One region of the Mesorhizobium sp. BHbdii genome, then DNA from elsewhere that is predicted to be linked to it. Evidence: predicted binding sites of a transcription regulator. Region 1 holds the regulator's gene; the other holds the start of a gene.

Region 1 (5,628 bases):
TCCGCCCGCTGCATCGCCATGCCGAAATCGCGGGACCCGTCCGGCGCCTCGGCCCAATTGGCGGTATAGACGCCGGGCGCTCCGCCTAGCGCATCGACACACAGGCCAGAATCGTCCGACAATGCCGGCAGGCCTGTCGCCTTGGCGGCGGCAAAAGCCTTGAGATAGGCGTTCTCCTCGAAGGTGGTGCCGGTCTCGTCCGGCTCCGGCAGGCCGTATTCCTTGGCCGACTTCGCTTCTATGCCGAATGGCGCCATCAGATCGGCGAACTCGCGCAGTTTGCCGGCATTGTGGCTGGCTACGACAATTCTGTGCCCATAAAGCGAATGCATCAGAGGCCCCAGATTCTTGGCTCGGCGAATTCGATCGAATTGCCGGAAGGGTCGCGAATATAAATCGAGCGGCCGCCTTGCGGCCATTCGAACTCGCTTTCGATGGCAATCTTCTTCGCTTCCAGATGCGCTCTCCAGCTCACGATCTCGTCCGCGTTTGCTGCAAAGCAGAGATGGCCGTCGCCGACAGCGCCGTGCGGCGGCACTTTCAGCCTGGCATCGGGCGCCGGCGGCACCTTGGTCGCCTCGGCGTTGAAGACGAGCAGCACGCCGTCGCCGCAACGGAAGAAAAGATGCCTGCCGTCGACCTTGCCCAGCAGATCGAGCCCAAGCACGCCGGAATAGAACTCTTCCGCGGCATTGAGGTCGGTCACGTAGAGGGCTGATTCGAGGATGGCGGAAGGAGTCATGACAGGGTTAAGCTACAGCCATCTGTTGCAGGCTGACCAGTCGCTGGATGCCTTTCTTGGCCAATTCCATTAGCGCAGTGAACTGCTCTTCTGAGAAAGGCTCGCCCTCGGCCGTGCCCTGGATCTCGACGATGCCGCCCTTGCCGGTCATGACGAAGTTGGCGTCGGTGCCGGCCGAGGAATCCTCGAGATAGTCGAGATCGATGACCGGCTGGCCGTCATGGATGCCGCAGGAGATAGCCGCGACATGATCCTTCAGCACCTTGGCGACGCTGGCCATCTGCCGGGCTTCCATCCAGCGCAGGCAATCGTAAAGCGCCACCCAACCGCCGGTGATCGAGGCTGTGCGCGTGCCGCCATCGGCCTGAATCACGTCGCAGTCGACGGTGATCTGCTGCTCGCCGAGCGCCTGCAGATCGACCACGGCGCGCAGCGAACGGCCGATCAGCCGCTGGATTTCCAGCGTTCGGCCGCCTTGCTTGCCGGCCGAAGCTTCGCGGCGCATGCGCTCGCCGGTCGATCGCGGCAGCATGCCGTACTCCGCCGTCACCCAGCCCTTGCCGGAATTGCGCATCCAGCCCGGTACCTTTTCCTCGAGGCTGGCCGTGCACAGCACATGCGTGTCGCCGAACTTCACCAGGCACGAACCTTCCGCGTGCTTGGAGACGCCGCGTTCGAAGGAGATGGCGCGCATTTCGTCGAATTGGCGTTTGGAAGGGCGCATTCAGGCTTTTATCCTAATTTTCGGCATCGTGGCCGGCTTGTAGCCGCACGCGACGAGAGGCGCAAAGGAAAATGGACCAGTTGCGCCGGCGTGGCCGAAGTCTATATCTTTGGGCCGGAGGTGTTTGGCTCGAAATGACCAAGGCAGTCGATCCCAATTCCCAGTCGGCGGCAGTGCTCCAGTCCCCTGCGCTTCAATCGCCCGCACTCCAGTCGCCCGCACTCCAGTCGCTCGACATGCGCTCGCGCGACATCTTTCGGCGCATTGTCGATTCCTATCTGAAGGACGGCGAGCCGGTCGGCTCACGCAGCCTGTCGCGTATCCTGCCGTCTTCGCTGTCGCCCGCCACCATCCGCAACGTAATGAGTGATCTCGAGCATCTCGGCCTGATCTATGCGCCGCATATCTCGGCCGGCCGGCTGCCGACCCAGGTCGGCCTGCGCTTCTTCGTCGATGCTTTCATGGAGCTTGGCGATCTCTCCGACGAGGAGCGCCGCACCATCGAGGCGCAGGTGCGCGCCTCCGGCTCTGGCGCGACGCTGGAGCACATGCTCACCGAGGCCAGCCAGATGCTGTCCGGCATGTCGCGCGGCGCCGGCCTCGTGCTTGCCGCCAAGAACGAGGTGGCGCTCAAGCACATCGAATTCATCCAACTCGAGCCGACCAAGGCGCTGGCCGTGCTGGTGTCGCAGAACGGCGACGTCGAAAATCGCGTCGTCGACCTGCCGGCCGGCATCACCGTCTCGCAATTGCATGAAGCCTCGAACTTCCTCAATGCCCACATCCGTGGCCGCACGCTGGCCGAGGCACGGATCGAGATCGCCCGCATCAAGGAAGAGACCAAAGCCGCCCTCGACACGCTGTCGCAGGATCTGGTGGAGAAGGGCCTTGCGGTCTGGGCGGGCGCCGAGAGCGGCCTGCCGGCGCGTCTCATCGTGCGCGGCCGCGCCAACCTGCTGGAAAATGTCACCGCGCAGGCCGACATCGAGCTGCTGCGGCATTTGTTCGAGGATCTGGAGACGCAGAACGGGCTGATCCAGCTTCTCGACCTCGCCGAGGAAGGCTCCGGCGTGCGCATCTTCATCGGCTCGGAAAACAAGCTGTTTTCGCTGTCGGGCTCGTCGCTGGTCGTGGCGCCCTATCGCGACAAGGACGCCCGCGTCATCGGCGCGCTCGGCGTCATCGGCCCGACCCGGCTGAACTACGCACGCATCGTGCCGATGGTCGACTATACCGCGCAGCTTATTTCGCGCATGCTGCGGTAATACATGTCGCCCAAAACCAAAGCGCGTCGCACGAATCCCTTCAAACGCGACACGCTTTCGGGGACCTCAAGGAGAAAAAAATGGCGCTGGAATCATTCAAAGCCCAGATCAGCCTATTGCTCGAGCAGATGATCAACCAGCCCGAGGATCAGCATGAAGTGCAGGAACAACTGCGCGAAAAGCTGAGGGAGATGCGCGCCATGGGCCTGCCGCTGCCGGCCGATCTCGTCGCGCTGGAAAAGCGCCTCGACGACGATTTCTACGCAGCCGGAAACTGAGCCCGAAAAACCATACGGTCGATTTGCCGGCGCGTCACTTACGGCAAAGCCCGTCTTGATCGGCGCGTTCGCCTGGCCGGCGGCGCTGGTGCAATCGAAACCGTCCCTGAGGGAGTACACGCCTGCCCACCTTTGTGCGACAAGGCCCAGTCTTAAAAGGCTCAGTCTAAAAGGTCGATCCCGTTTTTTGGGGTCATGCGCTAAGGCCGAAACCATGACCCTCACCGGATTCCTCGCTTATAGCGCGGCCCTCGGCATCGCCGCTGCCATCCCCGGCCCGGGGCTCACCGCGCTTATTGCGCGTGCGCTTGGGTCCGGGTTTCGCTCGGCGCTCGCCATGTCCTTCGGGCTGATGCTCGGCGATCTCACCTACCTCACCGCCGTGGTGCTCGGCCTCGCGCTCGTCGCGCAGACCTTCGGCATGGCCTTCCTGGCGATCAAATGGCTGGGCGTCGCCTATCTCGCTTTCCTGGGCTGGCGCTTTTGGACGAGCGGCATCGCGCCCGAAACGGTGGCGGCGAAGAAAGGCAGGGGCGGGCTGGTGTCGAGCTTTATTGCCGGCCTCGCCGTCACGCTCGGCAATCCGAAGACGATGATCTTCTATCTCGCCATCACGCCGACCATCGTCGATCTGAAGACCATTACGCTCGCCGACTACGGCATCCTCGTCGCGCTGACGCTCGTCGTGTTGCTGGTGGTGCTGGTGCCCTATCTGGCGCTGGCGGCCAAGGCGCGCGGGCTTCTGAAGTCCCCGCGCGCGCTGAGGGCGCTGAACCGCACCGCCGCCGCCTTCATGGTCGGGGCGGCGGCTGCGATCGCCGCCCGGCAATAGGCCAGTTTTGCCCACGCCTGAATGCTTTTCCCGGGCGAGGGTGTTTTCAGAATGCGTTCCAGTCGGATATTTTCAAACGGCAGACTATCTTGCGCGGCCGAAGGCTTTATCCTGCCTTGTCGAGACTTATGCCTATCTGACTCTTGCCCGCCTAACTCTTGGGAGCGAAACCAATGAACAAGCCCGCCACCACCCAGCACGCGCCGGGCCGCGGCCGCATCTACAATTCGATCACCGAGACGATCGGCGACACGCCGCTGGTACGGCTCGACAAATTCGCCAACGAAAAGGGCGTCGTTGCCAATCTGCTGGCCAAGCTCGAATTCTTCAACCCGATCGCCTCAGTCAAGGACCGCATCGGCGTCTCGATGATCGAGGCGCTGGAGGCATCGGGCAGGATTGCACCCGGCAGGACGACGCTGATCGAGCCGACCTCGGGCAACACCGGCATCGCGCTCGCCTTTGCCGCTGCCGCCAAGGGCTACAAACTGATCCTGACGATGCCGGAAACCATGTCGGTCGAGCGCCGCAAGATGCTGGCGCTGCTCGGCGCCGAACTGGTGCTGACCGAAGGACCGAAAGGCATGAAGGGCGCCATCGCCAAGGCCGACGAGCTGGCCGCGACGCTGCCCGACGCCATTATTCCGCAGCAGTTCGAAAATCCGGCCAACCCGGAGATCCACCGCCGCACCACGGCCGAGGAAATCTGGAACGACACCCATGGCGAGGTCGACATCTTCGTGGCCGGCATCGGCACCGGTGGCACCATCACCGGCGTCGGCCAGGTGCTGAAGCAGCGCAAGCCCTCCGTGCATGTCGTCGCCGTCGAGCCGGAAGCCTCGCCGGTGCTGTCGGGCGGCCAGCCCGGTCCGCACAAGATCCAGGGCATCGGCGCCGGCTTCGCGCCGAAGATACTCGACACGACGATCTATGACGAGATCGTCAAGGTCTCCAACGAGGATTCGGTCGCCAATGCGCGGCTCGTCGCGCGCCTCGAAGGCGTGCCGGTCGGCATCTCGTCGGGCGCTGCCCTGCAGGCGGCGATCGTCGTCGGCTCGCGGCCGGAGAACAATGGCAAGAACCTCGTGGTGGTCATCCCGTCCTTCGCCGAGCGCTATCTGTCGACGATCCTGTTCGAAGGGCTGGGGGCTTAGGTCCCTCGACGAAGGTAGGTGGGCTTCAGCTAATCTCGAAAATTGCGCTAGTCCACCTAAGGAGCGACAGGCTCCAGCCGTGCGCCGAGGACCCAGATGGCAGCGCTGGACCGCTGAAAAAACACCTGTGGCGGCCGTTGCTCGCTTGAGTGGAGCGGCGCTTCCGGTTCAGATCGTCGCCGGCCTTGCAACGGCTGGCGGAGGATTTCATGTACAAGCTCTACACCCGTGCCAATACCGGCGGCGTTGTCGTCGAGGCGGCGCTGATACTGGCGGGTGCGCCTTTCGACCAGATCGATGTTCCGAAGTCGAACCCGCCCGACCAGGCCTTCCTCGATATCAGCCCCTTGAACCAGGTGCCAGTCCTGATCTTGCCGGACGGAAGTTCGATGACCGAATCGGCGGCGATCTGCATCCTGCTTGCCGAGCGCCACCCGGAAGCGAACTTGGCGCCGGCAGCGAACTCGCCTGACCGCGCCGACTTCCTGCGCTGGATGACGTTCATGTCGTCGGTCATCTATCCGGCTGACCTGCGGTTCTTCTACGCTCATCGCTACACAGCCGATCCCGGCGGCGTGAACGCGGTCAAGCAGGCGGCGATCTCGGAATTGGATCGCGGCTTGGCCATTCTCG
Region 2 (5,628 bases), on a different contig from region 1:
TCGGAGCCTCGGCGATCATGGCTTCGGTGGTGACCAGCAGGCCGGCGACCGAGGCCGCATCCTGGAGAGCCGTGCGCACGACCTTGACCGGATCGACGATACCCATGGCGATCATGTCGCCATATTCGCCGGTCTGGGCGTTGAAGCCGAAGGTCGGGCCCTTGTTCTCAAGGATCTTGCCGGCGACGATCGATGCTTCCGCACCAGCGTTGGACGCGATCTGGCGAGCCGGAGCCTGCAGCGCGCGACGCACGATGCTGATGCCCGCGGTCTGGTCGGAGTTGGCGCCGACAGCCTTGATGCTCAGCGAAGCACGCAGAAGTGCGACGCCGCCGCCGGGAACGATGCCTTCTTCGACGGCCGCGCGGGTCGCGTTGAGAGCGTCATCGACGCGGTCCTTCTTTTCCTTGACTTCGATCTCGGTCGCACCGCCGACGCGGATGACGGCAACGCCGCCCGCCAGCTTGGCGAGACGTTCCTGCAGCTTCTCCTTGTCGTAGTCCGAGGTGGTCTCCTCGATCTGCTGCTTGATCTGGGCGACGCGGCCCTGGATCTCGGCCTTCTTGCCGGCACCGTCGACGATGGTGGTGTTCTCCTTGGAGATCGACACCTTCTTGGCGCGGCCGAGCATGTTGAGGCCAACATTCTCGAGCTTGATGCCGAGGTCTTCGGAAATGACCTGGCCACCGGTGAGGATGGCGATGTCTTCCAGCATGGCCTTGCGGCGATCACCGAAGCCCGGCGCCTTGACGGCGGCGATCTTCAGGCCGCCACGCAGCTTGTTGACGACGAGCGTGGCCAGAGCCTCGCCTTCGACGTCTTCCGAGATGATGACCAGCGGCTTCGAGGTCTGCACGACAGCCTCGAGGATCGGCAGCATGGCCTGCAGGTTGGAGAGCTTCTTCTCGTGGAGAAGGATGTAGGCGTCTTCCAGGTCCGCGACCATCTTGTCGGCGTTGGTGACGAAGTAGGGCGAGAGATAGCCGCGGTCGAACTGCATGCCTTCGACGACTTCGAGTTCGGTCTCTGCGGTCTTGGCTTCCTCGACCGTGATGACGCCCTCGTTGCCGACCTTCTGCATCGCTTCGGCGATCATCGAGCCGACCGAAGCATCGCCATTGCCGGCGATGGTGCCGACCTGGGCAACCTCTTCCGAGGTCTTGATCTTCTTGGCGTTCTTGATCAGCGTCGCAACGACGTCGCTGACCGCGAGGTCGATGCCGCGCTTCAGGTCCATCGGGTTCATGCCGGCGGCAACCGCCTTGTGGCCTTCCTGGACGATCGACTGCGCCAGAACGGTCGCGGTCGTGGTGCCGTCGCCGGCGATGTCGTTGGTCTTCGAAGCGACTTCGCGGACCATCTGCGCGCCCATGTTCTCGAACTTGTCTTCAAGCTCGATTTCCTTGGCGACGGTGACGCCGTCCTTGGTGATGCGCGGTGCGCCGAACGACTTGTCGATGACGACGTTGCGGCCCTTGGGGCCGAGCGTGACCTTCACTGCGTCGGCGAGGATGTTGACGCCGCGCAGCATGCGCTCACGGGCATCGCGGGAAAATTTTACGTCTTTGGCAGCCATTTTTAGCTCCTGGCAGGGGCTTGAATTGAGCCCGAAGATTTAAGTGACGGTGAGGCCGATATTCAGCCGATGATGCCCATGATGTCGGATTCCTTCATGATCAGAAGGTCTTCGCCATTGAGCTTGACTTCGGTGCCCGACCACTTGCCGAACAGGATGCGGTCGCCGGCCTTGACGTCCAGCGGGACGAGCTTGCCGGCTTCGTCGCGGGCGCCGGAACCAACGGCGATGATCTCGCCTTCCTGCGGCTTTTCCTTCGCCGTATCCGGGATGATGATCCCGCCGGCAGTCTTGGATTCGGATTCAACCCGGCGTACGACCACGCGGTCATGAAGCGGGCGGAACTTCGACTTTGCCATTTTTTATTCCTCGATGAGAATGGTGAGAACAGTTCCTCCATCCGGCGGCGCCGGACCTACGTTAGCACTCACCAATGGCGAGTGCTAACGTGGCGGTGAGATAAGCCGGCGGCTGGCGAGAGTCAAGGCGCTGAGTGAGCCGATCAACGCCCGGCAGTGAATTACTGGGGCCCCGGCGAACCGAGCACCAGCAGCGGGCATCGTTTCGCCAGCGGAAAGGATCCGCTCGGCACGACTCGCACTTCGTCGAACCAGTCGCTCGCCTCGTCGACGGGAATGGCAAGGGTCGCGAGGCAATAAGTCGTTCGAAGGCCTCATCTGCCGGATTGGATAATGCCCTGCTTCAAACAGATACTTGACTAAGTCAAGTAAGTGGTTGATCTTGTGCAGCAGGAGGATGCCATGACGATTCATCATCAACCCGGCAAGGAGCGGATCGATGCCGTGCGGGGCTTCAACCGCTTCTACACCCGCCAGATCGGCCTGCTCGACGAAGGGCTGCTGAAAAGCGCCTTCTCGCTGACCGAGGCTCGTGTGCTCTATGAACTAGCGCATCGCGATGGCCTGACCGCCACCGACCTTGCGCGCGATCTCGGTCTCGACCCCGGCTACCTAAGCCGGTTGCTGAAAAAGTTCGAGGAGCGCGGCCTGGTCGAGCGCGCCGCGACGCAAGCCGATGCGCGGCGCTCGTCGATCGCGCTGACGCCGGTGGGAAGGGCGGCGTTCGCGCCGCTGAACCAAGGTTCGCACGATCAGGTCGCGGCCTTGCTCGACCGGCTTCCCGCCCCGGAACAGGAACGGCTGGTCAAGGCGATGCGGACGGTGCAACTCCTGATGGACGACAGTGCAGAGCCCAAGGTCCCCTACATACTGCGACCTTTGCAGGTCGGCGACATCGGCTGGATCATCCATCGGCAGGGCCTGCTCTACGCGCAGGAATATGGCTGGGACGAAACCTACGAGGCGCTGGTCGCCGAAATCCTCGGCGCCTTCGTCAAATCCTTCGATCCGAAATGGGAACGGAGTTGGATCGCCGAGCGGGAGGGCGAAGTCGTCGGCTCGGTCTTTGTCGTGCGCCAGTCGGACGCGGTGGCGAAGCTGCGCCTGCTCTATGTCGAACCCTCGGCGCGCGGTCTCGGCATCGGCAGGCGGCTGGTCGAGGAATGCATCGGCTTTGCCCGGGCGAAGGGATACAAGACGTTGACGCTGTGGACCAATGACGTGCTCACCTCAGCGCGCCGCATCTACGAGGCGGCCGGTTTCAAATTGGCCGACGAGGAGCGTCACCACGCCTTCGGCAAGGATCTGGTCGGCCAGAACTGGAACCTGGAGCTGTAGTGGTGCTTTAGGCCTTGACCGGTATCCAGATTTCCAGCCCGCCATTGCCGCTGCGCGGATCGAATTCGGGGCCGTAGCGCTCGAATTCGGGCGCATCGGCGACCTCGTGCCCGGAGGCCGGCAGCCATTTGTTCCAGATCGTGTTGATCGTGCGGCGGATGGTCGAGATGTGGTCACGATGGGCAAACACGGCGTATTTCTGCGCCGGCACGCGCACGCGCGAAAACTCCCTCGGCAAGTCCGAAAAATCGGACACCTCGACGCCGGCGATATAGTCGAAATTGCCTGCATCGTCGCCGTTGACGCAGACGCCATAGGCGACGTCGCCGACCTCGCCCGGAATATTGCCGATATAGGGGCCGAACCGCTGCCATTGCATCGGGATGCCGGCGCTCGTTTCGCAGCTGTAGCGTTCACCGAGACCGGCGATGAGAAACGGCCGGCTGGTCTCAAAACGCGGCGGCTCGAGATTGGTGAGAAAGGACTGGTCCATCAGGATCGGCTCCACAAGATCGAGATTGTCGAGCGAGCCTTGCGCGCGCACCAGTTCCGGCGTGGTGCCGAACTGGTCGCGGAAGGCGCGGGTGAAGGCCTCATGCGAGGCGTAGCCGGCGTCGAGCGCGACCGAGAGGATGTCGGGTGCGCCGGCGGCGAGCCTGCGCGCCGCCTCGGTAAGCCGGCGAGAACGCACGTAGCCCATCACCGAACGGCCGGTCGCCGCACCGAAAGCCCGCGTCACGTGAAAGCGCGACACGCCACTGCTCTTGGCGACATCGTCGAGCGAGACGGCTTCCGGCAAATGGCTTTCGACGAACCACAGCGCTTTCTCGGTCGGGTTCATATTGCTCCTTGCATTGGCCAAATCATGCTACCGTCTTTCCGCACGGTCAGTTTGATCGAAATTGCGCCTCCCGCAAAATCCAACGATTGTGATCGCGAACTCCCTTCGACAGCTGTCCCGTCCGCTAAACCGCGTCACACGGCTCTTGACGTGGCGTCCATGCGGCATCTCAATGCGTTGTCAGGGAGGTGCCGGTGACAATCACGGCTGCCGATCAGGTCTTTCGCTTCGGCGGGTTCACGCTGGATCTCGCCAGGGGAACGCTGCGCGGTCCCGACGGGCCGGTATTCCTCCGCCCAAAAGCCTATGTCCTGCTAAAGCACCTCTGTCGCAACATGGGCCGTGTCGTGCCGAAATCGGAGCTGATGGAAGTTGCCTGGCCCGGCATCTTCGTCACCGAGGATTCCCTGACGCAATCGATCCGCGAGATCCGCAAAGCGATCGGCGAGGATATGGTTCGCACCGTCTCCAAGAGAGGCTACATGCTGGCGGCCGAAGCCGAGCAATCGCCGGAGATCGGCGTGCAACCGATCGTGGCAGTGCTGCGCTTCCGCAATGAAGGCGGCGATCCGGCGGACGAGGCGATTGTCGATGGCTTCGCCGAGGATATCATCAACGGGCTGGCACGCTTCGGAACCGTCACCGTCCTGGCGCGCAACTCGAGCTTTTCCTTTGCCTCATTCGCGCGCGCGGAGTGGCCGCAAATCCGTTCGCGCATCGGCGCGGACTTCATCGTCGAAGGGTCAGTGCGTCGTCAGGGCGAACACGTGGTGGCGGCCGTCAACCTCATCGACACCGCGAGCGCCAGCCAGCTCTGGGGCGACCGCTATCAGTCTCGCGGCACCGGCCTGTTCGCGATCGAGCAGGAGATCGTCGAGCAGATTGTTGGCAGGCTGGTGACGCGGGTCAACAATGCCGGCCTGCAGCAGGCCTCACGCAAGCCGATCACCAGCCTTGCCGCCTATGAACTGGCGCTGCGTGGCTTCGCCCTCTTGCGCGATCCTGCCCAGACCGACCAGCGAGGCGCCGAGGCGTTGTTCGAGGCGGCCATCGCCAAGGACCCGACCTATGGCCTGGCCTACACCTACCTCGCTTTGGCGCGCGCATTGGATGGAGAATTCGGGCGTGCCAGCGACGCGGTGCTGGAAAACGCCCGCGACCTTGCCGACAAGGGTCTGTCGCTCTCGCCGGACCAGGCGACCGGCCATCGGGTGCAGTCGCTGGTGCGACTCTATATGCGCGACCATGAAGCGGCCGAGCACCACATGCGCATCGCGCTGCAGCTCAACCCTTATGACGCCGACAGCATCGAGCAGATGGGCATGCTGCTTACAATGCGCGGTAGACCGCTCGAGGCGCTGACCTGGCTGGCGCGTGGCATCCGCATCGATCCTTTGCACCCACATTGGTACCAGTTCGACCGCGCATTGGCGCTCTATATGATGGGAGAATATCGGCAGGCGGCGGAGGCGTTGGAGCTTGCCACACGCCCGGCGCCGTGGATCCGCACGCGA

What was found. Region 1 encodes HrcA, which represses chaperone genes, less so after heat shock. Its sites were predicted from a motif close to GTTAGCACTCNCNNNNNGNGAGTGCTAAC; they were not measured.
Region 2: a site for HrcA is predicted at 1,996-2,024, ahead of groES (co-chaperone GroES). Genes of this name have one in related genera too.

The regions. Positions count from the first base shown of each region.
Region 1 is NZ_JBSPKX010000002.1:539,444-545,071, reverse strand. It holds gene rdgB (RdgB/HAM1 family non-canonical purine NTP pyrophosphatase) at 1-332, opposite strand, end outside; gene ACWTU8_RS15385 (VOC family protein) at 332-742, opposite strand; gene rph (ribonuclease PH) at 750-1,466, opposite strand; gene hrcA (heat-inducible transcriptional repressor HrcA) at 1,601-2,731, shown strand; gene ACWTU8_RS15370 (hypothetical protein) at 2,812-3,009, shown strand; gene ACWTU8_RS15365 (LysE family translocator) at 3,224-3,841, shown strand; gene cysK (cysteine synthase A) at 4,015-4,995, shown strand; gene ACWTU8_RS15355 (glutathione S-transferase family protein) at 5,205-5,628, shown strand, end outside.
Region 2 is NZ_JBSPKX010000006.1:12,410-18,037, reverse strand. It holds gene groL (chaperonin GroEL) at 1-1,576, opposite strand, end outside; gene groES (co-chaperone GroES) at 1,639-1,935, opposite strand; gene ACWTU8_RS25960 (bifunctional helix-turn-helix transcriptional regulator/GNAT family N-acetyltransferase) at 2,338-3,273, shown strand; gene ACWTU8_RS25955 (AraC family transcriptional regulator) at 3,281-4,114, opposite strand; gene ACWTU8_RS25950 (winged helix-turn-helix domain-containing tetratricopeptide repeat protein) at 4,309-5,628, shown strand, end outside.